DNA from 2 places in the Paenibacillus sp. EB106-06-01-XG199 genome. Region 2 is predicted to be linked to the other one. Evidence: a T-box and tRNA genes for the amino acid it is inferred to sense, from the RefSeq annotation. Region 2 holds a T-box; the other holds one or more tRNA genes.
What was found. The T-box of region 2 lies ahead of metG (methionine--tRNA ligase). A T-box ahead of a tRNA ligase gene usually reads a tRNA of that ligase, here a tRNA-Met.
Positions count from the first base shown of each region.

Region 1 (15,253 bases), on a different contig from region 2:
ATCTCCGAAATTCAAAGACGCCTCAGCGACGTTGAATTTGAATTCTAAACTAACGGGCAACAAGAAGCCGCCGCAGAGAAATCTGCGGCGGCTTCTTAGTGCAGCACGCTCAAGACGGGCGGTAAGATTTTCTGTGAAATTTGTTAATATAACGGAATAAGGACTCCCCGTTATCTTCGGCAGCAACCCCCTGCTTCAGCGGGCGCAGCATTGCCTGATACGGCTCCGGCACCCAAATATATTGATGGATATACGGTGTCAGCTTGAAACCGTTCTGTTCCCAGAAATGAATACGCTCAAGATGCGCAGCTGTATTTCCGGCTTCCACTTCAATGATGATTCCACCGGCCTTATGCACTTGTTCAGCCCAGTGAATGATTTTTTCCAGAAACAATGAGCCGAGGCCTTCTCCGCGTGACTTCTTGGCAACTGCCAGATAGTCAATGATAAGCCGCTTGTCGGCCGTCCCTCCAACCATCCCGGTTACAGCCATTGCTACAATATGTCCATCAGCTAAGCCAGCATGCAAATACGCTATTCCTCTGTCCAGCATATTGTGTATTATTCCTGCCGGTTTAGCTCCACTTGGAAAAGCCTCCAGGTACATGGGTTCAATTAACTCCCATAAGCTATCATTCCAATGCGCAGCTGTGATAAATTCCAGTTCCATTATCAGTCGCCTCCGGTCTTCATCATATCAAAGACGAACAGTTGCAGCTATTACAGCAGCTGGCGTTCTTTTTGCTTCTTTCTTTTAAACTGAAAAATTTCACGTTTAGGTGGAAGCTGCGGAGGGAATTTTGGAACTGTAGGAGCGAATGTGTTCGCCTTTGTCACCGGATTTCCACCGCATATAGCGGGTAAAATCAAGAAATCTGGTGACAACAGCGGCCGGAAGTCCAAACATTCACCGTAGTTACGTCCTCGACCAAAATGGGTAAATCTTAAATTGAATCTATATAGCAGCGGTATCAATCAAGAAATCCAAATCTAACAGCGGCCGAAAGTCCAAACATTCCCGCAGCCTGCGTCCTCTCACCTATACAATCTAATATTTTCAGTTCCACTGCCTCCCATTTGACACAAGCCATGACTTCTGTCATAATTCTGTTAAATGAATATGCGCCTTTAATTCAGTCCCGTGAGGCTGGCAAGGTAACGTGAATCGAGGTTCGCGACTTAAGGAAGGAATCCGTATGAGTACGGAGGGTCTTTTTATGCGCGCGGACACGCCATCTTTTTGAATCTGCGGATTTCACTCCTTGCCTGCTTTGGGCAAGGAGTTTTTTGATTTCCGGGAGCTTGAACGGGCGTACAAGCAGGAGGATGACGGATTATGGTTACTGAGAAAAATGTCATTATGGATGAAACGGCAATTCGCCGCGCGCTGTCGCGCATTGCCCATGAGATTTTGGAGAAAAACAAAGGTATCGAGAATTGTCTGCTGGTAGGCATCCGGACACGCGGCATTTACCTGGCCCAGCGGATCGCAGAACGTATCAAGGAAATTGAAGGTGTTGATATTCCTTACGGCGAGCTGGACATCACACATTACCGCGATGACCGCGAAGAGATGGACCGGGCGGTAGTGAAGAGCTACCTGACCCTGCCGGAAGGAGTCAGCGGCATCCACGACAAAAAAGTGATTTTGTTCGACGATGTGCTGTACACCGGACGCACAATCCGCGCGGCGATGGATGCCCTGATGGATTGCGGACGGCCAAGGATGATCCAACTCGCTGTACTGGCTGACCGTGGACACCGGGAGCTTCCGATCCGTCCGGATTACATCGGCAAGAACGTACCTACCTCCAGGCATGAGCAGATCGAAGTGGCGCTGACCGAATTCGACGGCAAGGATGAAGTTTACATTATTTCAAACCGGGAGGAACGATAACAATGATGACGGCAACCAAGGTGAAGGAACGCAGTCTGCTGGGGATTAAAGAGCTGGACAGCTCGGAAATCCGTGAGTTATTGGAGAGAACAGCGTACTGGGACAATCAGGCCGAGAAGCTGACCCCGGTACTGAGATCACATTTTGTTGCCAACATGTTTTTTGAGAACAGCACGCGCACCCGCTTTTCCTTCGAAATGGCCGAGAAACGCCTTGGCGTTCAGGTGCTGAATTTCACGGCTGCGGCTTCCAGTGTAGAAAAAGGCGAGTCGATCTACGATACAGTACGCACACTGGAATCAATGGGGATCGATGCCGGAGTTGTGCGTTTGAAGCCTGCGGGCGTGCTGCAGCAGCTGGCCGAGAAGGTGTCCATTCCGCTGATTAATGCCGGAGACGGCAATAACGAGCATCCGACGCAAGCGCTGCTGGACCTGTATACAATGAGCAAAAATTTTGGCGGGCTGAAGGGCCTCAAAGTTTCGATTATCGGGGATATTATGCATAGCCGGGTTGCACGCTCGAACCTCTGGGGATTGACAAAAATGGGGGCCAAGGTGCAGTTCTGCGCACCGGAGAATATGCAGGCGCCGGAACTTGCTGCCTACGCTCCTTATGTGAGTATGGAAGAAGCGCTTCAGGCTGATGTGGTCATGATGCTGCGGGTTCAGCTTGAGCGCCATGCATCCGGCATACTGCTGTCTGCTGAGGAATACCGGAAACAGTATGGATTGACGGAAGAACGGGCGGCCCGGCTCGATAAGAACACGATCATTATGCATCCGGCTCCGGTGAACCGCAACGTAGAGATTGATGACGCAGTGGTCGAAAGCAGCCAGTCGCGGATTTTTCCGCAGATGTCCAACGGCGTGCCTGTACGGATGGCTGTGATGGAGAGAGCCCTTCAATAAGAACTCTTCAAGTTAAAAAAAGCTGACATAAACACACTAATAAATATACACAAAGTTGAATTTTTATTATATAATAATCAGAGAGCTTGCGGCTGCGGCCTGCAGGTAAAAGGAGAATCATAACCGTGATCATAAGAAACGCCAGCGTGCTCAACCAGGAAGGCGAGTTAGAGACTAGACATATCGTAGTTCAGGACGGCATAATTTCCGCAATTGAGAGTAATCTGGATGTGCTCGACGAATCCGCTGAAATCATAGAAGCCGAAGGCAAACTGCTGATCCCGGGACTGATTGATATGCATGTGCATCTCCGCGAGCCTGGCTTTGAGCATAAGGAAACGGTAGAAACCGGAGCACGTTCGGCTGCCAAGGGCGGATTTACTACTATCGCCTGCATGCCGAATACACGCCCGGTAACGGACAGTCCGGAAATCGTACAGTTTGTGAAGGACAAAGCGCGCGAAGCCGGACTGGTGAAGGTGCTCCCTTATGCGGCGATCACGAAAAATGAGCTGGGACGCGAGCTGACCGATTTTGCCGCACTTAAGGAAGCTGGAGCCATTGGTTTCACGGACGACGGAGTAGGCGTACAGACTGCCCAGATGATGAAGGATGCTATGAAATTGGCTGCCGGGCTGGATATGCCTGTAATCGCGCATTGCGAGGACGATTCGCTGGTTGAGGGCTGTGCGGTAAACGAAGGCAAGTTCGCAACCGCGCATGGCCTTAAAGGCATCCCGAACGAGTCGGAAGCGATCCATGTCGGACGCGATATCCTGCTGGCTGAAGCAACCGGTGTTCATTATCATGTCTGCCACGTCAGCACAGAACAATCGGTGCGGCTGATCCGCCAGGCCAAACAAATCGGCATCAAGGTGACCGCGGAGGTATGTCCGCATCATCTGCTGCTGTCAGAGGATGACATTCCGGGCATGGATGCCAATTGGAAAATGAACCCGCCGCTGCGTTCGCGCCGCGACGTGGAAGCCTGCATCGAGGGTCTGCTGGACGGGACGCTGGATATCATCGTGACCGATCATGCGCCGCATAGTGAAGAAGAGAAAGCGAAAGGCATGCAGCTTGCACCGTTTGGTATTGTCGGATTTGAGACAGCATTCCCGCTGCTCTACACCGCTTTTGTGGCAACCGGCAAATGGGATCTGTCCCTGCTGGTGCAGCGGATGACCGCTGATCCGGCCCGGGTGTTCCGGCTGAATACAGGCCATCTAACGGTTGGGGCCCCTGCCGATTTGACGCTGATCGACCTCAAGGAGGAGCAGGAAGTAGATCCGGCTTCATTTGCCAGCAAAGGACGCAACACTCCTTTTGCTGGATGGAAGCTTAAAGGCTGGCCGGTTATGACATGGGTAGACGGCACAGCGGTTTGGACTAAAGCTAATTAATGAACTGGTGGAGCGAAGATGCCGGCTGTATGGGGCAAGGTGAACATGCGGCGGCATTTTGGCGCGTTACACTCCGCTAATGATGCAAGGCATAGAATCAGACTACAGAAACAAGAAGGAGTGGATGGGAATGCAGGCGAGATTGCTGCTACAGGACGGAACGCTGTTTACAGGCACCGCATTTGGCGCTGAAGGCGAAAAGACGGGCGAGGTTGTTTTTAACACAGGAATTACGGGATATCAGGAGGTGCTGTCGGACCCTTCGTACTGCGGGCAAATCGTCACCATGACTTATCCGCTGATCGGAAATTACGGCATTACCCGTGATGATTTCGAATCTGTGCGTCCTTTTGTACACGGCTTTGTTGTACGCCGCCATGAGGAAGTGCCAAGCAACTGGCGCGCCGAATACAGCGTGGATGACCTGCTGAAGGAATATGGCATTCCCGGAATCAGCGAGATCGACACGCGGATGCTGACCCGCATTATCCGCCACCACGGTACGATGAAGGCCATTCTAACCACTTCCAACAAACGTGTGGAGGAGCTCATGGAAATGATGGGCGACACGACCATTGAGGAGCTGCGCAATCAGGTAGCCCGGACATCTACAACCAAAACGTACAGCAGCCCGGGGAACAAAGAACGGATCGTGCTGGTCGATTACGGCGCGAAGACCGGTATCCTGCGCGAACTGAACAGCCGCGGCTGTGATGTTGTAGTGGTGCCGCATGATGTGACTGCAGATGAGATCCGCCGCCTGAACCCGGATGGCATTCAGCTCTCCAACGGCCCTGGGGACCCTAAAGACGTGCCGTATGCCGTCAACACGATCTCCGAGCTGCTCGGCGAATACCCGATCTTCGGCATCTGCCTGGGTCACCAATTGTTCGCCCTGGCTTGCGGCGCCGACACAGAGAAGCTTAAATTCGGCCACCGTGGCGGGAATCACCCGGTAAAGGAACTGGAAAGCGGACGCTGCTTCATTACCTCGCAGAACCATGGCTACACAGTTAACGAGGATTCAGTTGTCAATACCGAGCTTGAGGTTACACATATCAACAACAATGATAAGACAGTCGAAGGACTCAAACATACCCGCTACCCCGCATTTTCGGTGCAGTACCATCCGGAGGCGGCGCCGGGACCGCATGACAGCAGCTATTTGTTCGACCGTTTCCTGCAAATGATTGCTGATCACAAAGCGAAAACGCCAGCAGGCTCACGCCAGGCCCAGCTTGCCGCAAATGCCAGAATCACGGCACCACAACCCAAAGCACAGCTTGAAGCCGTGAAAGGAGCTCTATAACATGCCAAAGAACGATAAACTTAAAAAGATTCTCGTCATCGGCTCCGGCCCGATTGTCATCGGCCAGGCTGCCGAGTTTGACTATGCAGGAACACAGGCCTGCCAGGCACTCAAAGAAGAAGGCGTGGAGGTAGTGCTGATCAACAGCAACCCGGCCACGATCATGACCGATACCAATATGGCCGACAAGGTATACATCGAGCCGATTACACTTGAGTTTGTTACGGCGATTATCCGCCAGGAACGCCCGGATGGCCTGCTGCCGACACTGGGCGGACAGACCGGCCTGAACATGGCCGTGGAACTGGCCCGCGCAGGTGTGCTGCAGTCGGAGAACGTGAAGCTGCTGGGCACACAGCTGGAATCCATCGAGAAGGCAGAAGACCGTGATTTGTTCCGCGATCTGATGCGCGAGCTGGATCAGCCAGTACCAGAGAGCACGATTATCACCACTGTGGAAGAAGCGATGGGTTTTGCCGCAGGAATCGGCTATCCGCTGATCGTTCGTCCAGCCTATACGCTCGGTGGAACCGGCGGCGGCATTTGCGACAACGAGGAAGAGCTGCGTGAAACCGTCAAAGCGGGTATCCGTTACAGCCCGATCGGTCAATGTCTGGTGGAGAAAAGCATCGCCGGCATGAAGGAAGTTGAATATGAGGTTATGCGGGACGCGAACGACAACTGTATCGTTGTCTGCAACATGGAGAACTTTGATCCTGTCGGTGTACATACTGGCGACAGTATCGTTGTGGCACCGAGTCAGACGTTGTCCGACCGCGAATACCAAATGCTGCGCAGCGCGTCACTCAAGATCATCCGTGCGCTGAATATCGAAGGCGGCTGCAACGTGCAGTTCGCGCTTGATCCGCAAAGCTATCAATATTATGTCATTGAAGTAAATCCCCGGGTCAGCCGTTCCTCGGCGCTGGCGTCGAAGGCGACCGGTTACCCGATTGCCAAAATGGCAGCCAAAATCGCTCTCGGCTACACGCTGGATGAAATCGTTAACCCGGTTACAGGACAGACCTACGCCTGCTTCGAGCCAACACTGGACTATATCGTCAGCAAAATTCCGCGTTGGCCGTTTGACAAGTTCACATCGGCGAACCGTAAACTGGGCACGCAGATGAAAGCGACCGGCGAAGTCATGGCGATTGGCCGTACCTTTGAAGAATCGATTCATAAAGCAGTCCGTTCCCTGGAAATCGGTGTCCACCGTTTCCGTCTGCCGGGCGCAGAGCAGCTGGAAGACAGCGTGCTGCGGGATCGTCTTGCCAAAGCGGATGACGAGCGGCTGTTCCTGATCGCGGAAGCGTTCCGCCGCGGCTACGGCCTGCAGGAGATTCAGGATATCACCAGCATTGATTGGTGGTTCCTGTCCAAGATTGAAGGCCTGGTGAACTTCGAGGATGTGCTGCGCAGTGAAGAGACGCTGAGTGCCGAAACCTTGTATCAAGCGAAACGCAAAGGTTTCACTGACCGGGCAATTGCCGAGATCCGGGCGGAAGGCCGGCCGGGCGGAGCTCAGACGAAGGAAGTGGATGTTCGTGCTATGCGCCTTGCGCAGGGACTAACTCCGGTCTTCAAAATGGTAGATACATGCGCGGCTGAGTTCGAAGCATCTACACCTTACTACTACTCCACTTATGAGACGGAGAATGAGGTTATCCATTCCGACAAGCAGAAGGTTATCGTGCTCGGGTCCGGACCTATCCGGATCGGTCAGGGGATTGAATTCGATTATAGTACCGTACATGCGGTCTGGGCGATCCAGAAAGCCGGATATGAAGCTGTAATCATCAACAACAACCCTGAAACGGTATCGACCGACTTTAACACCTCGGACCGGCTCTATTTTGAACCGTTATTCTTCGAGGATGTCATGAATGTCATCGCCCAGGAGAATCCGATTGGCGTTATCGTCCAGTTCGGAGGACAAACTGCTATTAACCTTGCTGCGCCGCTGGCTGCAGCCGGTGTAAATATTCTCGGTACCAGTCTGGAAAGCATCGACGAAGCTGAAAACCGCAAGAAATTCGAAGCGCTTCTGGCCCGTCTGAATATTGCACAACCTAAAGGCAAGACGGTAACCGATGTGAGTCAAGCCGTAGAAACAGCTCAATCGCTGGGATATCCGGTACTCGTACGTCCTTCCTATGTACTGGGTGGCCGTGCAATGGAGATTGTCTACAACGATGCGGAATTGCTGAGCTACATGGTTGAAGCGGTGAAGGTGAATCCGGAGCATCCGGTGCTGATCGACCGCTACATGCTGGGCAAAGAGGTCGAGGTTGACGCGATTTGCGACGGCGAGACCGTGGTCATCCCTGGTATTATGGAGCATGTAGAACGTGCGGGTGTCCACTCCGGTGACTCCATCGCTGTCTACCCGCCGCAATATCTGGATGAAGGCCTGAAGCAGAAAATAAGCGAAATCACGATCAAGATAGCCAAGGAACTGAAAACGATTGGCCTTGTCAACATCCAGTTCGTCATTTACCAGAATGAAGTATATGTGATCGAAGTGAATCCGCGCTCTTCGCGTACGGTTCCTTTCCTGAGCAAGGTAACCGGCATTCCTATGGCCCATCTGGCTACCAAGATCATTCTTGGCGGCAAGCTGAAAGACGATGGCTACACCGAAGGCCTCTGGCCGGAAAGCGACTATGTGTCGGTAAAAGTGCCGGTGTTCTCTTTTGCCAAGCTGCGCAGAGTAGAGCCTACCTTAGGGCCGGAAATGAAGTCGACCGGCGAAGTCATGGGCCGCGACAAGCTGTATGCCAAAGCGCTCTATAAAGGTCTGATCGGAGCAGGCATGAAAATTCCGGCAACCGGAGCAATCATCGTTACGGTAGCAGACAAAGACAAAGCTGAGGCAGTTGAGCTGATGAAGGGCTTCCACGCCATGGGCTACAAAATCATTGCCACCGGCGGCACGGCGCATGCCCTTGAGCAGGCAGGCCTGAACGTGATGAATGTCAACAAGCTGGATGAAGGAGAGCCGACAATCCTTGATCTGATCCGCGGTGGTCAGGCCAACTTTGTCTTCAATACGCTGACTAAAGGTAAAACGCCGGAGCGTGACGGCTTCCGCATCCGCCGTGAAGCGGTAGAGAACGGTGTCGTATGTATGACCTCACTGGATACGGTAACGGCGCTGCTGATCATGCTGCAGACGATCAACTTCTCGTCCCAGTCCATGCCCGCTTTTGTCGGACAATAACCTATAGATGTATGAGTAGCCCTTTCGGGCATGCCACAGGAACGGTTTGCGTTATCGCAGACCGTTCCGCTATGCCCGGGGACCCGGTAACTGTTAAAAAATGACCAAAGGAGCTGATCCGTACGTGAAACAGATGGACCCACAGCAGCTTGAACACGAGAATGTCGGAGAAATCACCAGACGGGATGAAATGGCTGAGCGGCTGATGATTGCCCTGGATTATCCTGATGCAGCGCAAGCGAGACTGCTCATTGAGAAGCTGGAAGGCATTCCTTGTTACATGAAGGTTGGAATGCAGCTGTTCTATGCAGCCGGACCAGACTTCATCAGAGAACTGAAGGCCCGCGGTTATTCTGTGTTCGTCGATGTCAAAATGCATGATATCCCCAATACGGTGCGGGGTGGGGCGGAGAGCCTTACGATGCTCGGTGTGGATATGTTCAACGTACACGCCTCCGGCGGCTCGGCTATGATGGCTGCCGCGCTGGACGGGGCTGCCCAGGCGGTCAGCCTGCACCCGTCCCTGAGAATGCCGCTGATTATCGCAGTGACACAGCTCACGAGCACCAGTCAGGCAGTGATGAACAGCGAGATTGGCATTGCCGGGAATGTAGCGGACACCGTGGTGCGTTACGCCAAGCTGGCGGCTGAGGCCGGCCTGCACGGTGTGGTAGCTTCACCTAAGGAGTCGGCGGCGATCTCTGACGCGTGCGGCCCGGAGTTCCGCACGGTTACCCCGGGCATTCGTCCGGCAGGGTCTTCCCTGGACGATCAGTCCCGGGTGATGACGCCGGGACAAGCTATCCGGCAAGGCAGCCACTACCTTGTAGTGGGCCGGCCTATTACGGCTGCGGCGGATCCGCGCGCAGCCGCACTATCTATTATTGAGGAGATGACTCAAGCATGAGCACATTATCGAATAAAAGCCAGCAAGTCGCCAGCTATCTGCTGGAGATTGGGGCAGTGGCGCTGCGTCCGCAGGAGCCTTTTACCTGGACCTCCGGCATCAAGTCGCCGATCTATTGCGACAATCGACTGACCTTATCTTTCCCGGCAGTTCGCGGCTACATTGCCAATGGCTTCGCAGAGCTGATCAGAGCCAGCTATCCGGACGCTGAAGTGATTGCGGGCACAGCCACTGCGGGGATTCCGCATGCGGCCTGGGTGGCCGACAAGCTGGATCTGCCGATGGCATATATCCGCGACAAAGCGAAAGGCCACGGCAAACAGAACCAGATCGAAGGGATTATCTCTCCCGGACAGAAGGTCATTGTGATTGAGGACCTGATTTCTACCGGCGGTAGCTCGATTAAGGCGGCGCAGGCCGTACAGGAAGCCGGAGGAGAGGTGCTGGCCGTGCTGGCCATCTTCAGCTATGAGCTGGACCGGGCCACTGAGGCATTTGCGGCAGCTGGTGTGCCGCTGCAAAGCTTGTCCAACTACAGCACATTGATTGATGTAGCACTGAGTCAAGGCACAATCGCTGACAGCGATGTAGCGCTGCTGCAGTCCTGGCGCAAAGATCCGGCCTCGTTCGGCGTGTAGCAGAATTGTATCCGGCAATGTTTCTCAGGCCCTCACCGCAAGGTTAGGGCCTGCTGTTTTTTTATTGGCGGATACCGTATTCTGCGGCTTATATTTTATAAACTGGGCATGATAACTTCAGGGAAGGAAGACATCCATTATCGTAACAAAGGAGAAGAAGGCATCATGAACTGGATATACTTCGCGAAGCTGTTCAGGACGAGATTTCAAGCAGGCTGCCTGGCCAAGAGGCTGGAGCAGGACGGTTGGATTTACGGCTATCATGATCCGCGATTTGTGGAAATTTATCGCTCCCGCAAGGGCCGCTACGGGGTACGTTTCCTGCCCTGAATAAATTAACAAAATCATCCTTGACTTTAGTGCCTGCTATATTGTATATTAACTATTGTCGCTGTTTGAATATGATTACTGACGCGGGGTGGAGCAGCCCGGTAGCTCGTCGGGCTCATAACCCGAAGGCCGCAGGTTCAAATCCTGCCCCCGCAACCAATTTATTTTCCTGCAGCCATTGTTTATCATACGGATACTTTAGATCCGGGCCCTTAGCTCAGTTGGTTAGAGCGGTCGGCTCATAACCGATTGGTCACAGGTTCGAGTCCTGTAGGGCCCACTTCACTAAACCCCTTGCCTAGCAAGGGGTTTTTGCTATGTTGTGGTTTTTTTTTGAATCCAGAAAAGACCTGATAATGGCTGTGCACCTATCCGAGTTTGTCTTAAATAAGATGATGTGAAGTTGCATAATTTTAGGGAGGCAGACAATGGATGAAGAAGAAACGGCCTACAATAAAGAAGATAAGAACAGGCTCAACCCAGGCACAGAGACACGTACATGAATTTGAAGGGAGCACTAAACTGGCTGAAGAAGGTGCAGATCGGCACAACCACCGGTTCGCAGGTGTTACAGGACAAGCGATTCGGGCAGGAGCAAGCCATATGCATTTTGTTACAGGTCAAACTACTTTAAATGATGGTCACGTACACAAGTTCAATTTCGCAACATTGATTCAAGCACCTCTCGTATAAATTGGATCAATATGGAATTATGTGTTCTATATGGATAAGGATAGGCTCTAAGAGCTTGTCCTTTTTTGGTTTACGGCTGCCGGACAAACTTCCTCCGTTGCTAGCGAGACTGGATTGTGAGATTATAGGGAAGTATAAATTTGAGATGGAATAGAGGCAGACGGAAAAATGTTTAAAACGATCTTTAAAAATTATCCTTTGTGGTTCATGATTATTTGGGGTTGTGTAATGATAGGGTTTGTTGTGTTGTTTATAACGGGCATCAATCTGTCGCTAATGATGGCAGGGCTCATGATCCTATATATTGCAAACACAATACGTGCCTGGAAAAATGAACGGATTATGGGTGTCATTTCTTTGGTGCTGGTTGTTGTATTTGCAGCAGCAACATACGTAACATTCATGGCGGATAAATAAACCAGACCGGCTGAGTACACAACAACATATTTCCATTTCACCCAAGCAGTGAAGAGCATTCTGCATATTCTATGCTGTACTCACTTTTGAAGGAGGAATGAGAAATGGGTTCATGTGGTTGCGGAGAAAATGTTGGTCCTGTAGGCGGTTTGGGCACATCGACTGCGGCAATTCTGGTATTGTTTATTCTGCTCGTAATTATTACCAAATCATTCTGGCTGTAACTTCTGCTTATCCGGTTTCCTAAAGTACAGACACAAAAAAGCAGCGGCTGCCAAGAGTATTATTCCTGCTCAGGCTTCCGCTGCTTTATTGTTTTACCGGCTTTATTCGCCGGATCTCTCATAAGGCAGGTTCAAGGTATCGAAACTGTAGGTTACCTGTTGGGACTTTACTTCCGTAGCCTTATGAAAAGTAAAGGTGCTGTCACACACCACACAGGCCAGTACTACTGCTTCCGCGGTATCTGCAACTAATTTAAGCTGGAACTTCTTTTTTTTGAACTCCTGATTGAACAGCCGGTCTACATACAGCAGGCCTTCTTCATAATGAATTGTAAAATGCCAGCCCATTGGCGGAAAGCAGTACACCCCCGCGAAGTGTCTAAATTGTTCATAGTCCGCGGCGTCCGCAAGTTCAGGTTTGACTATTATGGAGGTCGCCCCAGTGTACAGAATGCTTCTCAGGCCCTTTACAAGGCGGGCTACAGGGCTGGCATCGTTGTTGCTGAGTACAATTATGGTGAAATCCCCTAATATGTACTGCTGCAGGGTGCAGGTGTATCCATAAATATTCCCGTCCATAAACATTTCTTCTACAGGCTCGCCCTTTACACAACAGCCATATCCCACCGAAGCCTCCAGGTACCACAAATATCCGTAAGGAGAAAGCATACGGTCATAGGCTTCCTTGCTTATTATTGTGCCGCTGCCCAGCGCCTTGACCCATGTGAACAAATCGGCCGCAGTGGAATAGAGAAATCCGCTTCCAAAGGCACCAGTCATATCGTAATACTCTGCACAGACTACGCCTTCACCCGAGCAGGAATATCCGTATGCCTTATTGGTGAGAATCTCCTCATTGCAGCTTATTCCGGTATGCTTAAGTCCGAGCGGTGCAAATAAAAATTTCTCGTAATAAGCGCCGATCTCCATGCCCGACACCATCTCAACGATTCTGGCGAGGAAGACAAAATTCGAGTTGCTCTTCTGCACTTGCTGTCCAGGTTCACCTTGCAACGGTTCGTGATTTAACCACTCCCGAATGCTCTCGGCAGAAAGCCGGTCTCTTGAACTATATTGGCTCAGCTCTGTATAATCCGGTATCCCCGAGGTGGAGGACAGTAAATGATGAATGGTGATGCGGTCTCCGTGTCTATAGCCGGGATAATAATATTCCATGGGCTCGTTCAGGCGAAGCTTCTGCCGGTCATACAGCTGCATTACAGCCGCTGCCGTGAACAGCTTAGTGATGCTGCCTATATTATAAATAGTGGAGGGTGTATTCGGCAGGGCATACTCATGATTTCCGTATCCATATCCCTTCTCCAATAAAATATGATCTCCCTGGGCAACCAGCACGGTTCCGCTAAAGCGTTCCGCATCCTCCCAGGTTTGCATGTATTGTTCGAGCCTGAACTGTATGTTTGTCATGTCTAGCCTCCTAATTCCTGTATTGCTCTATTGTATAAGACATGACAATAGCTGAATTGTAAAAAACGGACAGGCTTAGTTCAAGCTTTTGATATATTCGCTGGGAAGCAGCCCGCAGATGCTTTGAAATTCATGTATGAAATGAGCCTGATCATAATATCCGGTCTGCAGTGCTGCAGCGGTCAATTTGCTGCCTTCCATCCTGTTCAGCATCCCGAGAACGCTTTGAAAGCGCATGATGCGCGTAAAGGTTTTGGTGCCTACGCCGGTGCGTTCATAGAAGATTCTCCTCAGCTGCCGTTCACTGATGCATTCATAAAAGGTATATGTTTGTCAGGGTCTGTTCGCCAGCCCCCAAAGTGTTCCAAAGACAAAAATATAGAGCACAATACCCGCTACAACAAGCGCAGATAACCATCTGAGGATAAGCGGTTTGGAGGCATTTTTCCCCAAGAAGCTGGTAAAAAAGCAACCTGTGAAGCCTGTCATTAGAAGGTACAGAAGATCCTTATTGTATTCTTCAGCAAAATCGAAGGTATAAAGGATCAGAGCAATCACCGAGATAGTGAACAATATACGGGACAGGAATTTCATAGTTCCTCCTCTAGTAATTGTATATTTTTAACTTTATATTATAGCAAATATAATCTCCACTTTAAAAAATGGGATAAAGGAGGAAGTCCGATGTTTTATGACCAGGCACCTTATAAAGTCAAATTGGAATGGGGGCAAAGAGGAGCGCGGGCCGCGTCTGAACGTGGGGACATTGTGATCATAGTTGATGTGCTCAGCTTCTCTTCTACGGTAGTGACAGCGGTTCAGCACAAGGCCAATGTCTTTCCGTATCCCCCGCCAATCAATGAGAATGCCAAAGCCTATGCCAGAGCCAACAGTGCGGAAATCGTCTGGGGAAGAGCGGAGGCGATAAGAGAAGGAGGGCATTCCCTGTCACCATTGTCGTTTAGTTCTGCGGATTTTGGCCGTGACTTTGTATTATGTTCATTAAATGGTGCTGCGTGTACATGGATTGCTTCACAGGTGCCGGCGCTGCTCATCGGATGTTTCCTTAATGCGTCTGCCGTGGCTGAGGTTGCTAACCGGTTAATGCAGCAATTGCAGGCAAATATCACTGTGGTTCCCTGCGGCGAAAGGTGGTCCGATGTTAGGGATGGTGAAAATAATTTGCGTCCAGGCATTGAAGATTATTTAGGTGCAGGTCTGATTCTTTCCCAATTAACCGGCAGCAAATCTCCTGAGGCTGAGGTCTGTATTGGAGCTTTGAAGTACTCCAGCAAAACCATCAGGGAGCTTATATGGGATTGTGCAAGTGCCCGTGAACTTCGTGAGCGCGGGTATGAAGACGATGTGACCTATTGCTGCCAGGTGAATATTAGCAGTGCTGTGCCTATTCTTCAAGACACCAGCTTTATAAATGCTAAGGATCTTAATTAATAGACCAGATTTCCCCGTTGGATGAAGTCCAGGTTCTATCGCCGATAGTAATACTCCATAAGTAGCTTGCGGATTTCTGATCCAAAGAAGCCATCCATGATAAATCGTTCCATTGCCCCTCAGTTCTATCCATGATGGCTGTCCAATGACGTCCATTGTCTTGTGTTGCATAGAAGAGAAGAGAGGTATTGGTCTGGCCTTCCTCGTTCAGCAGCACGATTCCATAATTTGTAGAGGTGAAAAATATAGGAGAGGCAGGATTAAACTGAACAGCAGCGTATTTAGGAGGCACTTCAAGCAGCTCTTTGGCCCAGTGAATTCCTCCATCGGTTGTCTTATATAGTCCAATATCGCCTTGGCGTGGAGAATGGACCGTAATCCAGCCGGTGTCCTTCGTCTTAAACTTGAGGTCTCCAATGGG
Region 1 is NZ_JBYTDQ010000003.1:755,122-770,374, reverse strand. It holds gene AC3WT9_RS14265 (LL-diaminopimelate aminotransferase) at 1-48, shown strand, start outside; gene AC3WT9_RS14260 (GNAT family N-acetyltransferase) at 110-670, opposite strand; gene pyrR (bifunctional pyr operon transcriptional regulator/uracil phosphoribosyltransferase PyrR) at 1,337-1,897, shown strand; gene AC3WT9_RS14250 (aspartate carbamoyltransferase catalytic subunit) at 1,900-2,808, shown strand; gene pyrC (dihydroorotase) at 2,934-4,211, shown strand; gene carA (glutamine-hydrolyzing carbamoyl-phosphate synthase small subunit) at 4,342-5,520, shown strand; gene carB (carbamoyl-phosphate synthase large subunit) at 5,522-8,743, shown strand; gene pyrF (orotidine-5'-phosphate decarboxylase) at 8,877-9,650, shown strand; gene pyrE (orotate phosphoribosyltransferase) at 9,647-10,288, shown strand; gene AC3WT9_RS14220 (hypothetical protein) at 10,454-10,618, shown strand; tRNA gene AC3WT9_RS14215 (tRNA-Met) at 10,701-10,777, shown strand; tRNA gene AC3WT9_RS14210 (tRNA-Ile) at 10,825-10,898, shown strand; gene AC3WT9_RS14205 (YmaF family protein) at 11,051-11,311, shown strand; gene AC3WT9_RS14200 (hypothetical protein) at 11,540-11,728, shown strand; gene AC3WT9_RS14195 (YjcZ family sporulation protein) at 11,833-11,952, shown strand; gene AC3WT9_RS14190 (serine hydrolase domain-containing protein) at 12,055-13,380, opposite strand; gene AC3WT9_RS14185 (helix-turn-helix domain-containing protein) at 13,456-13,689, opposite strand; gene AC3WT9_RS14180 (hypothetical protein) at 13,714-13,974, opposite strand; gene AC3WT9_RS14175 (2-phosphosulfolactate phosphatase) at 14,065-14,832, shown strand; gene AC3WT9_RS14170 (WD40/YVTN/BNR-like repeat-containing protein) at 14,825-15,253, opposite strand, start outside.
Region 1: it has a tRNA-Met gene. The T-box ahead of metG (methionine--tRNA ligase) is inferred to sense a tRNA for this amino acid. The anticodon was not compared.

Region 2 (15,253 bases):
TCGCCAACTCTCGGAAGCTGGAGGGTCGTATACTGTCCGCTACGGTACGGCAAAACGCCAGCGATAAGTATTTTGTCAAGCAGATGCACATATCGGCATTGACTTGGGGCTTAAGGAATACGCTGTGTGCTCAAGCGGGGAGCATTTTGCCAACCCCAGGTTTTACCGTCAATACGAGAAAAAGCTTGTGCTATGGCAGCGGCGTTTGGCAAGACGCACACCAGGGGGCTCCAACTGGAAGAAAGCCAAGAAACACATTGCCCGTATTCACGAACACATTGCAAATTCACGGAACAATTTTCTCCACAAGATGACAACGAAGCTGATCCGTGAGTGCCAAACGATCAGCATCGAACATCTGCGTGTGGCGAATATGATTCAAAATCCCAAACTCTCCAAGTCCATCGCTGATGCCTCCTGGGGCGAATGGGTGCGACAACTCACGTATAAAGCATCCTGGTATGGACGAACCCTCCGGGTTGCCGGCACCTTCGAGCCGACCAGTCAGCAGTGCCACGTTTGCGGCACGATCCATCCCGAAGTGAAGAACCTCTCGATTCGAGAATGGACATGTGTAGCTTGCGGAACACACCATGATCGGGATGAAAATACGGCTCATAATATCAAACAGTTAGCGGTATAGCAATTACCTATAAAAATAAAACGTAGAACTGCGGGAACGCAGGGGTCGCTTGCCCATAAGAGGAGGTTGCTCCTCTGTTCGCAAGAATCCCTCCTTCAAGCGTCAGCTAAGTGGTGGAGATTCAAAAGGGTTAGTTACTTAGCATCTGGCTCTCCAGCCGGGCTGTTTCCTCTTCAATCCGTACAGTATCAATGCGTTCGAAGAGCAGCTTCAGTTCATGGATGTTCTGTCCTGCCTGAACAGAGGACTGCTGCCATCCAGCCTCATCAAGGGACAAGAAGATGCGGAGCTCATCACAGGAAAAAGGAATGAACGGATTCAGCAGATTAGCCAGATTAGCAATGATCTGTACGCAGGTGTAGAGGGTATCTCCGCAGGTGTTGCGGTCTTCCTTGATCTGCAGCCAGGGTTTCTGTTCATCAAAGTATTTATTGGCTTGGCGAATATAACCAAAGATAAACTCCAGAGCCTCCTTAAAACTCCCGGATTCGATCAGCCTGCCGGCTTCGGCGTATAAGGTGTCGAAGTTCGCTCTCCACTTAGGCTCCAGTATTCCCTCCGGCACACAACCCCCGAAGGCTTTATTTATGAAGGCCAGGCTGCGGTTTACAAAATTGCCGAAGGCACCGAGCAGCTCGCCATTATGGCTGTGGATGAACTCCCTCCAGGAGAAGTCGGTATCACGCTTCTCGGGGCCGTTCGCAATCAGGAAGTACCGGATTGAATCCGGCTGATAGCGGCTTAGAATATCCGGTACCCAGACCGCCCAGTTGCGGCTGGTAGAGAATTTCTGCCCCTCCAGCGTCATGTACTCGCAGGCAAACAGACGGTCAGGCAAATGCAATCCGCCCACTCCCAATAATATGCCCGGCCAAATCAGACTATGAAAAGGCACGTTGTCTTTCCCATGCACATAATAAGAAGTTGCCTTGCCATCCTCAGCGGCGCTGTCGCGATTCTCCAGCCAGAAATCCTCCCAACGGTTTCCTGACTCTGCGGCCCACTGCTTGCTGGCGGACAGATAGCCGCTGACCGCTTCGATCCATACGTAGATTTTTTTACCGGTAAATCCGTCTACCGGCACATCCACGCCCCAATCAAGATCACGGGTAGCCGCGCGGTCTTGAAGCCCCTCTTGCAGATAACGCTGAGTCAACCGGACGGCATTATCCCTCCAGCCCTGAGATGATTCCGCATAGTCTGCCAGTTCCTTTTGAAAGCTTGAAAGAGAAAGATAGTAATGCTCTGTAGGCCGCAGTACCGGAGGGGTTCCGCAGATTTTACAGGATCTGTCCAGCAGATCGGACGGGTCGAGCAGGGTGGAGCAGTAATCGCATTGATCGCCGCGTGCCTGCTGCCCGCAGACCGGACACGTTCCCTCCACGTACCGGTCAGGTAGAAACCGCTGATCCTGCTCGCAGTAGCACTGGAGCGTTGTCTTTTTGTACAGGTGCCCGTTGTCCAGAAGTTTAAGAAATAGCTCACGAACGACCGTGTGGTGGGTTTCCTGATCTGTCCGCGTGTATAAATCGTAAGTGAAACCAAGCTTGTCGAAGCACTCCGCAAATTCCTCATGATAGCGGTCGGCGAATTCACCCGGCGTTACGCCCTCTTTGGCTGCCTGGACAGCCACCGGTGTACCATGGCAATCGCTGCCGGACACATACAGCACCCGATCACCTTTAGCCCGGTGGTAACGGGCCAGAATGTCACCGGGCAGAATGCTTGCCAGTCTTCCCAGATGCAGAGAGCCATTGGCGTAAGGCCACGCCCCTCCGATAAAGATATTGGACATTTTATCTCCTCCTAAAGTTTTGTGAGCGTTACTTCCAGATTGTCCTTCGAACAAAACTCGCTTCGGAAGCATATACTAAAGTTTTGTGAGCGTTACTTCCAGATTGTCCTTCGAAAAAAACTCGCTTCGGAAGCATATGCTCAAGTTTTGTGAGCCTTACTCCCACTCGCCCCGGGAGCATTTTTGGGCAACAAAAAAGACTCCCGTCCCCAAAAGGGACGAGAGCCTGTGCTCACGTGTTACCACCCAACTTCATCAATGCCTTGCGGCATTCACCTCTTCAGGTACGTCCGCTGTTCGCGGGTATACCCTAGCACGATAACGGATGCGGGTTCCGGCGCAGCCTACAACCCTCCTGGAGGGGTTCGATGCGCAGCTCAGAGACCATATTCCCTTGGATTTTCTTTGCTCCTTTTCAGCGTCCGGAGCTCTCTGTGAAAGATTGGCCAAGGTACTCTTTCTCTTCTTAGCTTTTGTGGTTATCCTAATTAATGGTTATCTTACGGCAGGAACGCGGTAGAAGTCAAGCGATTAATGCGGTTTTTGAATCTGGATTCATCAAAGACCGCTAATCAGTTTAATAAACTCACGAATCGTCAAAGCTGTGTAGAGCAGAAGACGATAGGAGGGAAAGGGATGCGCAGAATTAAGATTTGGGAAGCGGTGGTCTGTTTAATGCTGCTTCTGACGGCAGTTGGATGTGCTTCGTCCTATCAGGCGCCGAGTGTTGTGGAGATCCAGAGCATGACTGGTTTGGATGGAAAACCTGAAGGTTTAGACAGCCCTTTATCGCCTGTATTAGAGGATGTATACGAACGCTCGATTTCCACTGAGGTCTATTCGGTTGAATAAAGGCTCTCTTCACAGCGTAATGAAAATTCTGTATAATGGGTCAACTATCGTTTTTATATAAAGAGAGGAGACCTGTGGAAGTATGGCGGCGGAAATCGTACATGTAACGACAGATGAACAGCTCCAGATGGGACTGGACATCCGCAAAAAAGTATTTGTTGAAGAGCAAAAGGTACCGGAAGAAGAGGAAATTGATGAGTATGATGTAATCGGCGACAATGTGCATCATATCTTGCTGATGGATGAGGGTCTCCCGGTAGCTACCGGAAGATTGATTTATTATAAAGCAGGCACTGCGAAAATGCAGCGTATCGCAGTCGACAAAGACTACCGCAGCAAGGGATACGGGCGTATCCTGCTGTTGGCGCTGGAGGAGCTTGCCCGTGAGCTGGGCCTCGAATCATCCATCCTTGATGGACAATGCCAGGCGGAAGCCTTTTATAACAAGCTGGGGTATGAAGTGATCTCTCCAGAGCCATTCTATGATGCAGGTATTTTGCATGTGAGAATGCAGAAAACGCTTTAAACCTCAAAGTACATATTCTTTCGTTAGCGGGGCAAGCTAGAGTTGAGCCTATTGGCCAATCCGAGCGCGAAGGAGTAGATCCTAAGTGATGAACAATGAACGTGAACGGTTTACAGCGGCCCAAAGAAACGGTGACGGCGACCTGATGAAGTTCCAGACCTCTTCAGGACGTGTGCTGGACTACCAGCAAGCGCTGCAGGAGATTCAAGCGGGAAGCATAGCCGGAGTGAATGTGTTCAAAGGCAGAGATGGCGAGTTATACATCCGTGGCGATGCGGATGGCGATCCCACGAATAATCTGGATCAGCTGCCGCAATTCTAAAACCGCATAAATAAGAACAGCCGGACAGGCAGTGTCAGTTGACACTGCCTGTCCGGCTTTTTTGAAATATAAGAATTTGTATGCTTCACGCTATAAGTTATCCTTCTATTTCTACTTGCAGCTTCAAGGTTATAAACTGCAGTTAATAAAGATACGGGAAACTGAACCTCAAAGCTCATATATCTCATGCTGAACAAGAAACTCCATGTCTCCGGTCATCCCCTCAAATTCAGGCTTCCGGTCGCTGTAGTGCATTAAATAGATCAGCTTGCGTACATCATCAGGCAAAGACATCAGTTCCCGGAGGGTAGTATGAACCTGCCCCGATCCGCTGAGCTCACAGTCGTGAAAAATCTTCCGGACGCCGTGCTTGCGGACAAGCTTGATCAGCAGCTCAGGCTGGAAGGTCATATCGGCGCTGTAAAAGATATCGTTATTCAGCAGCAGCGAGTAGCTGTCCCGGCCGCGAATATGCGGGGTGCGAATCAATTGCAGTGTAATTTCCGGGGAAAGGGTGTAAGACTCACCTGGACGCAGGGTGGTTACATTGAACATTTCTTCGAGGGAATCTGCACGGGCTTCCTTTGAGCGAGCGCTCTTGCGGATGTGATCCCACAGCGGTTTGAGCAGTGTCTCTGGCAACAGCAGCTGCATTTTTCGGTTATTATCCTGCATCAACTCTATTGCCAGCTCTTCCAGCCCGCCGACATGATCATTATGGATATGTGTGATTAGCGTCGCGTTCACCTCACGGAACGATCGCCCTAATTGATGCATGGCGAGCGGGGCTGTAGCACCACAGTCTATGAGAAGCGAGAAGTTGCCATCCAGCAGCAGCCCGTTGTTATTATGGTAGGTATTGGAAAAAGCATCACCCGTACCTATCATTTGCAGTTGTATAGTCATACCGAAAATCCTCCAGTTCTAATTGTTGCCAAAGCAGGTTAACGTTATATTTTCAATATAGTAACATTTTGATGACAGAAATGAAATTTTCATCGCACTTCGGCGCAACTTGTGTCACCCTCGGCAGTATATATTAACAGCATGAATTATTTGGAGGGTCTCTGCTTATGAGGTGGAAAAAAGTTGCTCTGTGCGTAGTTGTATTTTCCCTGATGGGAAGTTCATTATTGTTCGCGGACGCTGTAAATCAGAAAATCAGGGTATGGAACAATGGGAAGGAAATGGCTGATGGCGGCTATTTGATTGATGGCAAGGCTTATATCCCGGCCAGGGAGGCTGGAGGCGTCGTGAACTGGGACGGTTCAGGCAAAGTGACCATTCTTAAGCCGAATGTACAGATTATTCTGTATAAGGGCGATGATGTATTTGGTAACGTGAATATCGGAAAACTCAAATTTAAGGTGTTGTCACAGGTGGACAGCTTGACAGATAGCATCACAGCAGTAAAAGTAGCCATTACCGATCCATCGGGAAATGTGAAGGACATTCAGTCGCAGGAGCTGGGCGGTTCGAAAAAAGAAGATTTCTGGTTCTCTACCTCAGAGTTCACCTATGATTTTAAAGAGTCCGGGAAGTACCGGGTGGGCTTCTATATTAAAGCCTCCAAGAATGTAGATTACGTACTTGTGTCAGAGAAGGTAATCACTGCACTAGATTAGGTATTTTGCACTGCCCTCAAATTGACCTGAACTTATCATACGTGTTACGATACCAAATGTAGGATAATTCAATTCAAAGTGAGGTATTTCAATGAGCGATCACAAACATGAGCATGGCCATGAACATGGTGAAGCATGCGGTTGCGGACATGATCACGACCATGAGCACGAGGAGTTTGTGCTGACCTTGACGAACGAGCAGGGCGAAGATGTAGAAATGGTGCTGGTAGAAACGTTCGATGTGGGCGAGAAATTATACGCGCTGTTGCTGGAACGCGAAAACCCTGAAGCGGACGGCATCATTCTGCGCATGGAAGAAGAAGATGAAGAAATGGTGCTTTACAACATTGAAGATGAAGCTGAATGGAAAGCCGTTGAACAAGCTTACAACGAGCTGCTTGCCCAGCAAGAATAGATTTCAGTGTAGCACAGCCTGAGGTTGCGTGGATTCAGCCCTGAGGCTTGTATGCAAAAACCCGATACCTAAAGTATCGGGTTTTTGTATGAATGCCTATGTTTTGCGGAAGGCCGGCCGATCAAGAGATCGGATCGGCTTCCACGACTACCTTGACAAAGTTGATGCTGCGGTCCTCCGGACCTTTGACCGGCAGCCCGATTTCCACATGGTCGATGATATAATCAATGTTATCCTGGGTAATTACTTCACCAGGGAGCAAAATCGGAATGCCCGGAGGATAAACATAGATGAATTCCGCAATGATATAACCTGCGGATTCGCGGAACGGAACTACCTGAGTATCCGCATAAAAGGCATCTCTTGGAATAAGGGCAAGCTGTGGAATTTCCGGCACCTGCACCTTTAGCTCATAGATCTCACCTTTGCTGTAATGGATGGCTGACAATACCTGCAGGGCGGAAAGCAGCTTATCTACGGAATCTTGGGTATCACCAGGCGTAATCAGGCAAAGAATATTATACATGTCGCTTAGTTCTACTTCGATGTTATACTTTTGGCGCAACCAATTTTCTGTTTCATAACCGGTTATTCCCAAATGGCGGACATGAATGTTAAGCTTGGTTGGATCAATATTAAAGGTGGCCTCTGTGCCAAGAATCTCTCTGCCAAAGCTATACAGACCGTCGATGTTGTTGATGGCCTCCCGGGCATAATTGGACAAGGCTATCGTTCTCTCGGCCATTTCATGGCCATTCAGAGCCAGATTGCGTCTGGAAGTATCCAGTGACGCAAGCAAAATATATGAGGTAGAAGTTGTTGTCAGCATACTGAGAATCGTCTGTACCCGCTGCGGGTTGACCAGCCCGGTTTTGGCATTCACGTTAAGCACCGAGCTCTGCGTCATGGAGCCGCCCAGCTTGTGAACGCTGGTTGCCGCCATGTCGGCACCGGCCTGCATGGCTGATACCGGAAGATCCTCATGAAAATGAATCAATACTCCATGTGCCTCGTCCACCAATACGGGAACCCCGTAGCTGTGGGCCAGGTCAACAATCGAACGCAGGTCAGCGCATACGCCAAAATACGTTGGATTGATTACTAGAACTCCTTTGGCGTCCGGATGGCGCCTTAATGCTCGTTCCAGCGAGCTGGTGGTAATGCCGTGGTCTATCCCAAGATTCTCATCCTGAACAGGTGAGACGAAAACAGGCTTGGCTCCGGAGAAAATAATTGCCGACATCACGGATTTGTGAATGTTGCGCGGCACAATTATTTTGTCTCCTTCTGAGCAGACAGAGAGGATCATAGTCATGATGGCATTGCTCGTGCCCTGTACGCTAAAATACGTATAGTCGGCGCCGAAAGCCTTCGCAGCCAGCTTCTGAGCTTCTTGTATTACGCCGGTAGGCTGATGAAGATCATCAAGCGGTGCGATATTGATCAAATCTATGGATAGAGCGTTATCGCCGATAAACTCACGGAATTCGGCATCGGTTCCTAGCCCCTTCTTATGCCCGGGAATATGAAATTGAACTGGGTTTCCAGCGGCATGCTTTTTGAGAGCAGTGAAGAGGGGAGTACGGTGTTGATCCATTTAATGCTGTCACAACCTTTCGCGAATAGTTTTTTTCAAGCAAGCATCAGTATAACAAATCAATCAACATAATACTAGGATGTGATCTAATGTCTGGCAAAGTAGCACAACGTATGCATATCAGCTTGGCCTCGCCCTTCATTATGGAAATGTGGGCTATTATCTTTTTGGTGGAATTTGTGAAAGGCTCGCTGCTTGTCGCCCTCCTGCCTGTGTATATGGAGAATATCCTCGGCTTGTCGGTAACGGTGGTAGGCTTTGCTTTTGCGTTGCAATATCTGGGGGACAACCTCTTCCGCAGCCCGTTCGGCTGGGTGATGGAGCGTATCGGCTTCCGCTGGACAATGACGGGCGCCCTGCTGCTGCTGGTAGTAGCGGTAGGGATGATTGTCTATGCTAAAGATGCGGTCAGTTTATCCATAGCCTGCCTGATTCTTGGAATTGGAACCTCCCCGCTGTGGCCTTGCACAATGACAGGGATTACGGAGCTGGCCGGTTCTACGAAGAGCGGCAGCAGCGGTGCGGCGATGGGTGCGGTAGAGATGGCTTCGCTGGCCGGAACCGGGATCGGGCCGATCACGATGAATTTTCTGATGGATCATGGCGGTCAAAGCTACCGCACGGTATTTCTTGTGCTTATGGGATGCGCAGCTGCTGTTGCTGCCGTTGCCCTGCTGCTCCCGTCCAAAATTGGTGGACATGCTCCCCATGTTGTACGTGACATCCACAGTGAAGAAGTTCCTGTAGAACAGCGCAAACCGTTTCAGCCGCTGCAGAGCCTCAAGCGGACGATGCACGCGGTCAGAAGCTCGCTGAAGGTAAGCCGGCTGCTGTTCCCGGCATTATTTCTGCAGGCTTTCGCCATCGGCCTTATGACACCGGTAGTGACTTTGTTTGCCCATTCGGAGCTGCATGTCACGCCGAATCAGTTCAGCCTGCTGCTCATTGCCGGTGGGGGGATCACGGTGCTGGCGCTCATTCCCGCCGGGAAACTGGTGGACCGGATTGGGACTACGGTGTTTCTGAACATTGGATTTCTGCTGGCAGCCGGTTCATTGGCCTTCTTCTCCCAGGTGCGCTGGCTGCCGCTGGCCTTCTGCGCTGTTGCGCTGGTTGGTGTTAGTTATGCACTTATTCTTCCGGCCTGGAACGCCTTTATTGCCTTGCAGGTGCCTAAGGGGGAGCGGGGCACCGTATGGGGCCTTTTCCTGACACTCCAAGGCTCCGGCATGGTAGCAGGCCCTGTACTGTCAGGCAGACTGTGGGATTCAGTCAGCCATAGCGCTCCTTTTCTGGCCAGCTCATTTGTGATGGTGCTGCTGTTCGGACTGCATCTGCTTATTGTCCATCGGACAAAATTAAAGACAGGAACAAGCTGATCTGGAGCGGGTTGGCATCGGCCGGTGACACCAATAAAGCCGCAGGCTGACGGAGTGAATCATCCGTCAACCTGCGGCTTTATTGCAGCCATAGACTTTGTATGTGTCTAGAAGGACATACGGTACAAGGGTAGCAGCGTTTCGAAGGTCTGCTGGATAAGCTCAAGTAGCTTATCCTCATCCGACAAAATCGGATCATCTTTGCCGATCCGCAGACCGCACGTAATCTCGGCTTTCTTGACTTCCTTCAGCTTGCGGGCAAGCTCGGCGAACTGCCGGTCGTCCATGTCTGATTCCCGGATTCCCTTAGGATCCAAGTGGTCGGTCGACCAGAAATAGCTTCCCGGAAGCCCGGCGCGGATAGCTGCAGATTGCTTCGCCAGTGCATCCGCGAAGACCCCCTTGTTGGAGCTCTCATAGATAATGGCAAAAACAACAAACAAGTGGCTGTAGAACATACCGACCTGGAAATGCGGCAGAGCCTTGTACCCGCGTTTATTCGGGCCCCAGGCCACCCATGTATCATTCGGGGCATGAACGGTGCGCCGGGCGTGCTTGGCTACATGCGGGAACATTTCTTCTCCGCACAGCGCGGACAGGACTGGAGCAAGTTCGTTGCCAAGCTCATTCAGTTTAGGCCGCACCCGGGCAATGAGGGCATCCATTCTCGGCTCCAGGCCCTCAATTTGAAATACTGCAAAATCATCATGTGTAAATCCTTGAAATGGCATTATAGCGTCTCCTTGTTCAAAAGATAGATTCGCATGCATGTAAGCATTGCTGAAATTGCTGCAGCTGCCGCATATTTCCATCTCAAAGCCTCTAAATCCAGTAAAAACAGCGGGAAGCGTTTGGGATTAGCAGGAAACGGGTAAAAATAGTCAATAAACCAAGTTACCGCTACATAAAATGAAGTATAAAATAAGAGTAAGACGAACGCAAAGTTAAGATCGCAAGTGGAGGTCCGGCAGTCAATTTTACCTAGGAAAAAAGCTAATAAAGCTGGTTTTGCAGAAGCAAAGCTGTTAGGGGGGAGTGCCGTGAACAAAAATGACGAAGTGGAGTATTGCAATCTGGAGCTGCGGTTTGACCGACAGCATATACAGGATCTCATTAAGGACTTGATAAAAGATGGCTATTCCCTTTACTGGAGTGAGAATGAAAGTGTTTTTTTGATTTCGGTGCGCACCGGCCGCAAGCTGGTAAAGCTCCGCTTCCAGCGGATTAAGGATGGTTACAAGCTGGTAGGCGATTATATGATCCGTGATGCGCGCCTGTCCGAATGGATGGAGAAGCTGATTGGCGATATGCGAGGTCATGCCGTAGTCAAACGTTTCCGTGACCGCCAGATTATCATTGAGAATATTTTATTTGGTGAAGTGATCCGTCTGGTGGAAATTTCCGGGTATCAGCAGCGTGTACTGTATCAGAAAGGGCCGATGCTCACGGATCAGGAGCTGACAAAGCTTTTTTACTCCGGTGAAGGAGAAGAGCGGATCCGCCAGCGGAGGATTGAGGTTGATGAACAGCTGGACCGGTTAAATGAGGCCCTTCGCAGTGAAGATGCTGCACTTGCAGAGTCCTGTATGGCTGAACTCAGCTTTTTGCAACGGGAGCTAAATATGCTTGAATGGTAACAAAGATCGGCTTCATTTGGTTAAGGGCATCCCTCAGCAGGGGTGCCCTAACTTTGTATTTCAACTTGTGGACAGGGGTTCACTTCTGGCGGTAAAAACGTTAAAATAGTCATTGTGAGCAATTTCCTTCAACTTAAGGACTTTGTCAATGAAATTGATCTCTATTTCGCAGGCGGAACTTTGCTGTATCTGACAAAGGGTGGTATTCTTATACTGCGAGAAATGGATTTCACAAAAATATAGGATGCAAAGGGTGGAGGACCAGATGGCAAAACAACAAATCGGCGTAATTGGCTTAGCGGTAATGGGTAAAAATTTGGCTCTAAACATTGAGAGCAGAGGCTTTACCGTATCGGTATTCAACCGTTCCCCGGAGAAGACACATGATCTTGTTGCCGAAGCGGAAGGCAAAAATCTGGTGGGCACTTTTTCCATTGAAGAGTTTGTAGAATCACTCGAAGTACCGCGTAAAATTCTGATCATGGTTCAGGCGGGCAAAGCTACCGATGCCACAATTGAGCAGCTTCTGCCGCATCTTGATCAAGGCGATATTATTATCGACGGCGGCAACGCTTATTTCCCTGATACGGTTCGCCGCAGCAAAGAACTGGAAGAAAAAGGCTTCCGATTCATCGGTACCGGAGTTTCCGGCGGTGAAGAAGGCGCGCTTAAAGGACCTTCCATTATGCCAGGCGGTCAAGAAAGTGCATATAAGCTTGTTGAACCTATCCTTACGGCAATTTCGGCCAAAGTGGACGGAGAGCCTTGCTGTACATATATCGGACCGGACGGTGCAGGACACTATGTAAAAATGGTGCACAACGGCATCGAGTACGGCGACATGCAGCTGATCTGCGAAGCTTACCAGCTTTTGAAGGATGTGCTTGGTCTGGATGCCAAAGAGCTGCACAGCATCTTCAAAGAGTGGAACAGCGGCGAGCTGGACAGCTATCTGATCGAAATCACAACGGATATTTTCGCACAATATGATGAAGAAACCGGCAAACCGATGGTTGACGTTATCCTCGATGCCGCCGGCCAAAAGGGAACAGGCAAATGGACAAGCCAGAGCTCGCTTGATCTTGGCGTGCCGCTGTCCATGATTACTGAATCTGTATTCTCACGCTTCCTGTCTGCAATGAAGGATGAGCGTGTAGAAGCCAGCAAAGTGCTGAGCGGACCGGAAACCGAGCCTTTCCAAGGTGACAGAGCAGAATTTATCGAAAATGTGCGCAAAGCGTTGTTCGCGAGCAAAATCGTATCCTATGCGCAAGGCTTTGCGCAGTTGCGCGTAGCTTCCGACGAATACGGCTGGGATCTGAAATACGGCAGTCTGGCCAAAATCTGGCGCGGCGGCTGCATTATCCGCTCCCGTTTCCTCCAGAATATCACGGATGCCTATGAAACCAATCCAGAGCTGAAGAACCTGCTCTTGGATCCGTTCTTCAAAGACATCATGGGTTCGTACCAATCCGCATGGCGTAAGGTTGTTGCCGCTGCTGTAACTCAAGGGGTTCCTGTTCCCGGGTTCGCAAGTGCATTGGCCTACTATGACAGCTACCGTACGGAACGCCTGCCTGCGAATCTGCTGCAGGCACAGCGTGACTACTTCGGCGCCCATACCTTTAAGCGTGTGGACAAGGAAGGCGTCTTCCACCACAACTGGCTCGCTGAATAGGTTATTTGGCTCTGCTGCAATCAGCGGCCCGAACGGCTTCCCGCACCCGGGAGGCTTTCGGGCCTTTTTTTCGGAATCTACAGGAAGGGAATCGCATTGTGCAAAGTTTTGACCCTGTGTTATGATATGACAAATGTCGCGGTTGGAGGGTAGTCATGACTGGGGAGTTAGAACAACAACAGAGTTACAATACCTTGCGTAAAAATATTATCCTTGTAGGAATGATGGCCACAGGTAAGTCAACAGTGGGTGCCATGCTGGCGGAGGAACTGGGCTTTGAACTGGTTGATTTGGATCATGTCATTATAGAGAGTGAAGGCCAGAGTATTGCCGATATTTTTGCCGATGGCGGTGAAGCGTATTTCCGTAAGGTTGAAACTGCAGTACTTCAGCGGATGCTTGAAGGAGAGGGCAGAATTATTTCGACAGGCGGAGGTGCAGCACTGGCTCCAGGGAATGCCGGGATGATGTTGGAAAATGGGCTTGTTGTGGCGCTTACGGCCACGGAAGAAGTCATCTTATCCCGCGTCAGCGGAGATCAGAACCGGCCGCTGCTCGCTGGCAACGCGCAGGAAAGGGTCCGCACCATCATGGAGCAGCGCCGGGAGGCTTACCGTTTCGCGCATTGCACAGTCGATACTTCGGAGCTGAGTGCGGCAGAAGTGTCGCAGCATATTTTAATGCATTACCGCGGTTGAGCTTTTAAGTATACTTGTGTGCGGCTTACGCCTCTGCACTTTCATTCCATTCAATCATTCCGCCGCTGAGGTTGGAGCCTTTGAAGCCGAACTGCTGCAGATATTCGCAGACACGCTGGCTGCGGGCACCTGAGCGGCAAATGAAGACGATCTCGGTCTCTGCCGGGAGCTCTTCCGTGCGCTGCGGAATCTCGCCCATTGGGATATGCTGAGCGCCGGGAATCATCCCGAAGGCGACTTCATCATCTTCACGTACGTCTATCAATACAAGGTCTTCGCCTGTCTCCAGACGCTTCCGCAATTCCTGCGGTGTAATTTGGGGGATCTCATTCATGGTTGTGACCTCTTTTCTATCGGAAGATTGGTTTAATGATAACACAAGTGGAGAATAGCCTGTCAAACGAAGCACTATATATCAACTACATTAACTAAGGAGCGCTTATATCATGGACGTTATTGTTAGGCCGACGCCAGCTTTGCAAGGAGAATTTGGAGCTTTGTCTTCCAAAAATTACACTACACGTTACCTGCTTGTTGCCGCTCTATCCGAGGGCGTCAGCACGATCTACTATCCTGCACATAGTGAGGACAGCGATGCGATCCGCAGATGTATTGCCGATCTTGGAGCAGTGCTTACGGAGGATGAAGAGAAGATTGTCATTCAAGGCTTTGGCCGGCATCCCCGTGACGTCAAGGAACTTAATGTAGGGAATGCCGGGGCCGTCCTGCGCTTTCTGATGGCTGTAGCTGCGCTGAGCCCGGAGGTGACTTTCGTGAACACGTACCCGGATTCTCTGGGCAAACGCCCGCATGATGACCTCATTGCAGCACTCGGCCAGATTGGTGTTCAAGTGGAGCATAATAATGGGAGACTTCCGATAACCATTCGCGGCGGCAAGCCGGTTGGCGGCCGGATTACCGTCTCCGGTGCAGTCAGCTCACAGTATCTTAGTGCGCTGCTCTTCCTGACGCCGCTGCTAGAAGAGGACAGCGAGATCGTCGTACTGGATGATCTGAAGTCGAAGGTTGTTGTCGGCCAGACGCTGGAGGTGCTGGAGCAGGCAGGAATCGTAGTTCATGCTGCTGACGATTATATGTCCTTTAAGGTGCCGGGGCGCCAGGCCTATGCGGCCAAGTCTTACACTGTGCAGGGGGATTATCCGGGATCTGCGGCTGTGCTTGCGGCAGCGGCTGTCACCCAATCGGATGTGAAAATTCACCGGCTTGCCGAGAAGAGCAAGCAAGGAGAACGGGCAATTGTGGATGTGCTGCGTATGATGGAAGTACCGCTTACTCACGAAGACGGAACAGTGCATGTGCAGGGGAACGGCACTCTAAAGGCTGTGGAATTCGACGGCGATGCGGCAACCGATGCCGTGCTGGCGATGGTGGCGGCGGCGGTATTTGCCGAAGGGACCTCGCGTTTCTACAACGTGGAGAATTTGCGTTATAAGGAATGCGACCGGATTACCGACTATCTGGCGGAGCTGACCCGCGCCGGAGCCAAGGTTGAGGAGCGCCGCGATGAGATCATCGTGCACGGCATGCCTGAGGGTGTCGAAGGCGGAGTAACGATCAATGCGCATTATGATCACCGGGTAATTATGGCGCTGACGGTAGTGGGCCTTCGTGCCCGTAAGCCGCTGCTGATTAAGGACGCCCATCATGTCGCCAAGTCCTATCCGCAATATTTCGACCACCTGCGTGCGCTTGGAGCAAATGTGGAGTGGGTACAATAACAATGTAGGATGCTGATCCAGGTGAAGTCCGCTTATAATAGGAAGTTTTGGTTTCACCTGCTGATTCGGCACTAAAGCGAAAGGGGTAACAAACATGAGCTTTGAGAACCCGACCCGGGAGCAAATCGGTGATATTCTTGCTTCCGCAGGTAATATTGCTGTTGTAGGTCTTTCTGACAAATCGGACCGTACCTCCTATATGGTGGCTTATGCGATGCAGAGCCGCGGATACCGGATTATTCCGGTTAACCCTACAGTAGACGGAGAGATTCTAGGGGAGAAATGCTACCATACGCTGGCTGAAATACCGGAGCCGGTGGACATTGTCAATGTGTTCCGCCGCAGCG
Region 2 is NZ_JBYTDQ010000002.1:590,042-605,294, reverse strand. It holds partial or broken gene AC3WT9_RS08670 (RNA-guided endonuclease TnpB family protein) at 1-643, shown strand, start outside; gene metG (methionine--tRNA ligase) at 774-2,438, opposite strand; T-box leader at 2,650-2,915, opposite strand; gene AC3WT9_RS08660 (hypothetical protein) at 3,075-3,290, shown strand; gene AC3WT9_RS08655 (GNAT family N-acetyltransferase) at 3,373-3,816, shown strand; gene AC3WT9_RS08650 (DUF3892 domain-containing protein) at 3,902-4,138, shown strand; gene AC3WT9_RS08645 (MBL fold metallo-hydrolase) at 4,307-5,044, opposite strand; gene AC3WT9_RS08640 (copper amine oxidase) at 5,212-5,763, shown strand; gene AC3WT9_RS08635 (DUF1292 domain-containing protein) at 5,855-6,178, shown strand; gene AC3WT9_RS08630 (aminotransferase class I/II-fold pyridoxal phosphate-dependent enzyme) at 6,300-7,775, opposite strand; gene AC3WT9_RS08625 (MFS transporter) at 7,865-9,154, shown strand; gene AC3WT9_RS08620 (DUF1054 domain-containing protein) at 9,262-9,885, opposite strand; gene AC3WT9_RS08615 (YkzI domain-containing protein) at 10,195-10,791, shown strand; gene gnd (NADP-dependent phosphogluconate dehydrogenase) at 11,057-12,469, shown strand; gene AC3WT9_RS08605 (shikimate kinase) at 12,625-13,167, shown strand; gene AC3WT9_RS08600 (rhodanese-like domain-containing protein) at 13,193-13,501, opposite strand; gene aroA (3-phosphoshikimate 1-carboxyvinyltransferase) at 13,614-14,906, shown strand; gene AC3WT9_RS08590 (CoA-binding protein) at 15,001-15,253, shown strand, end outside.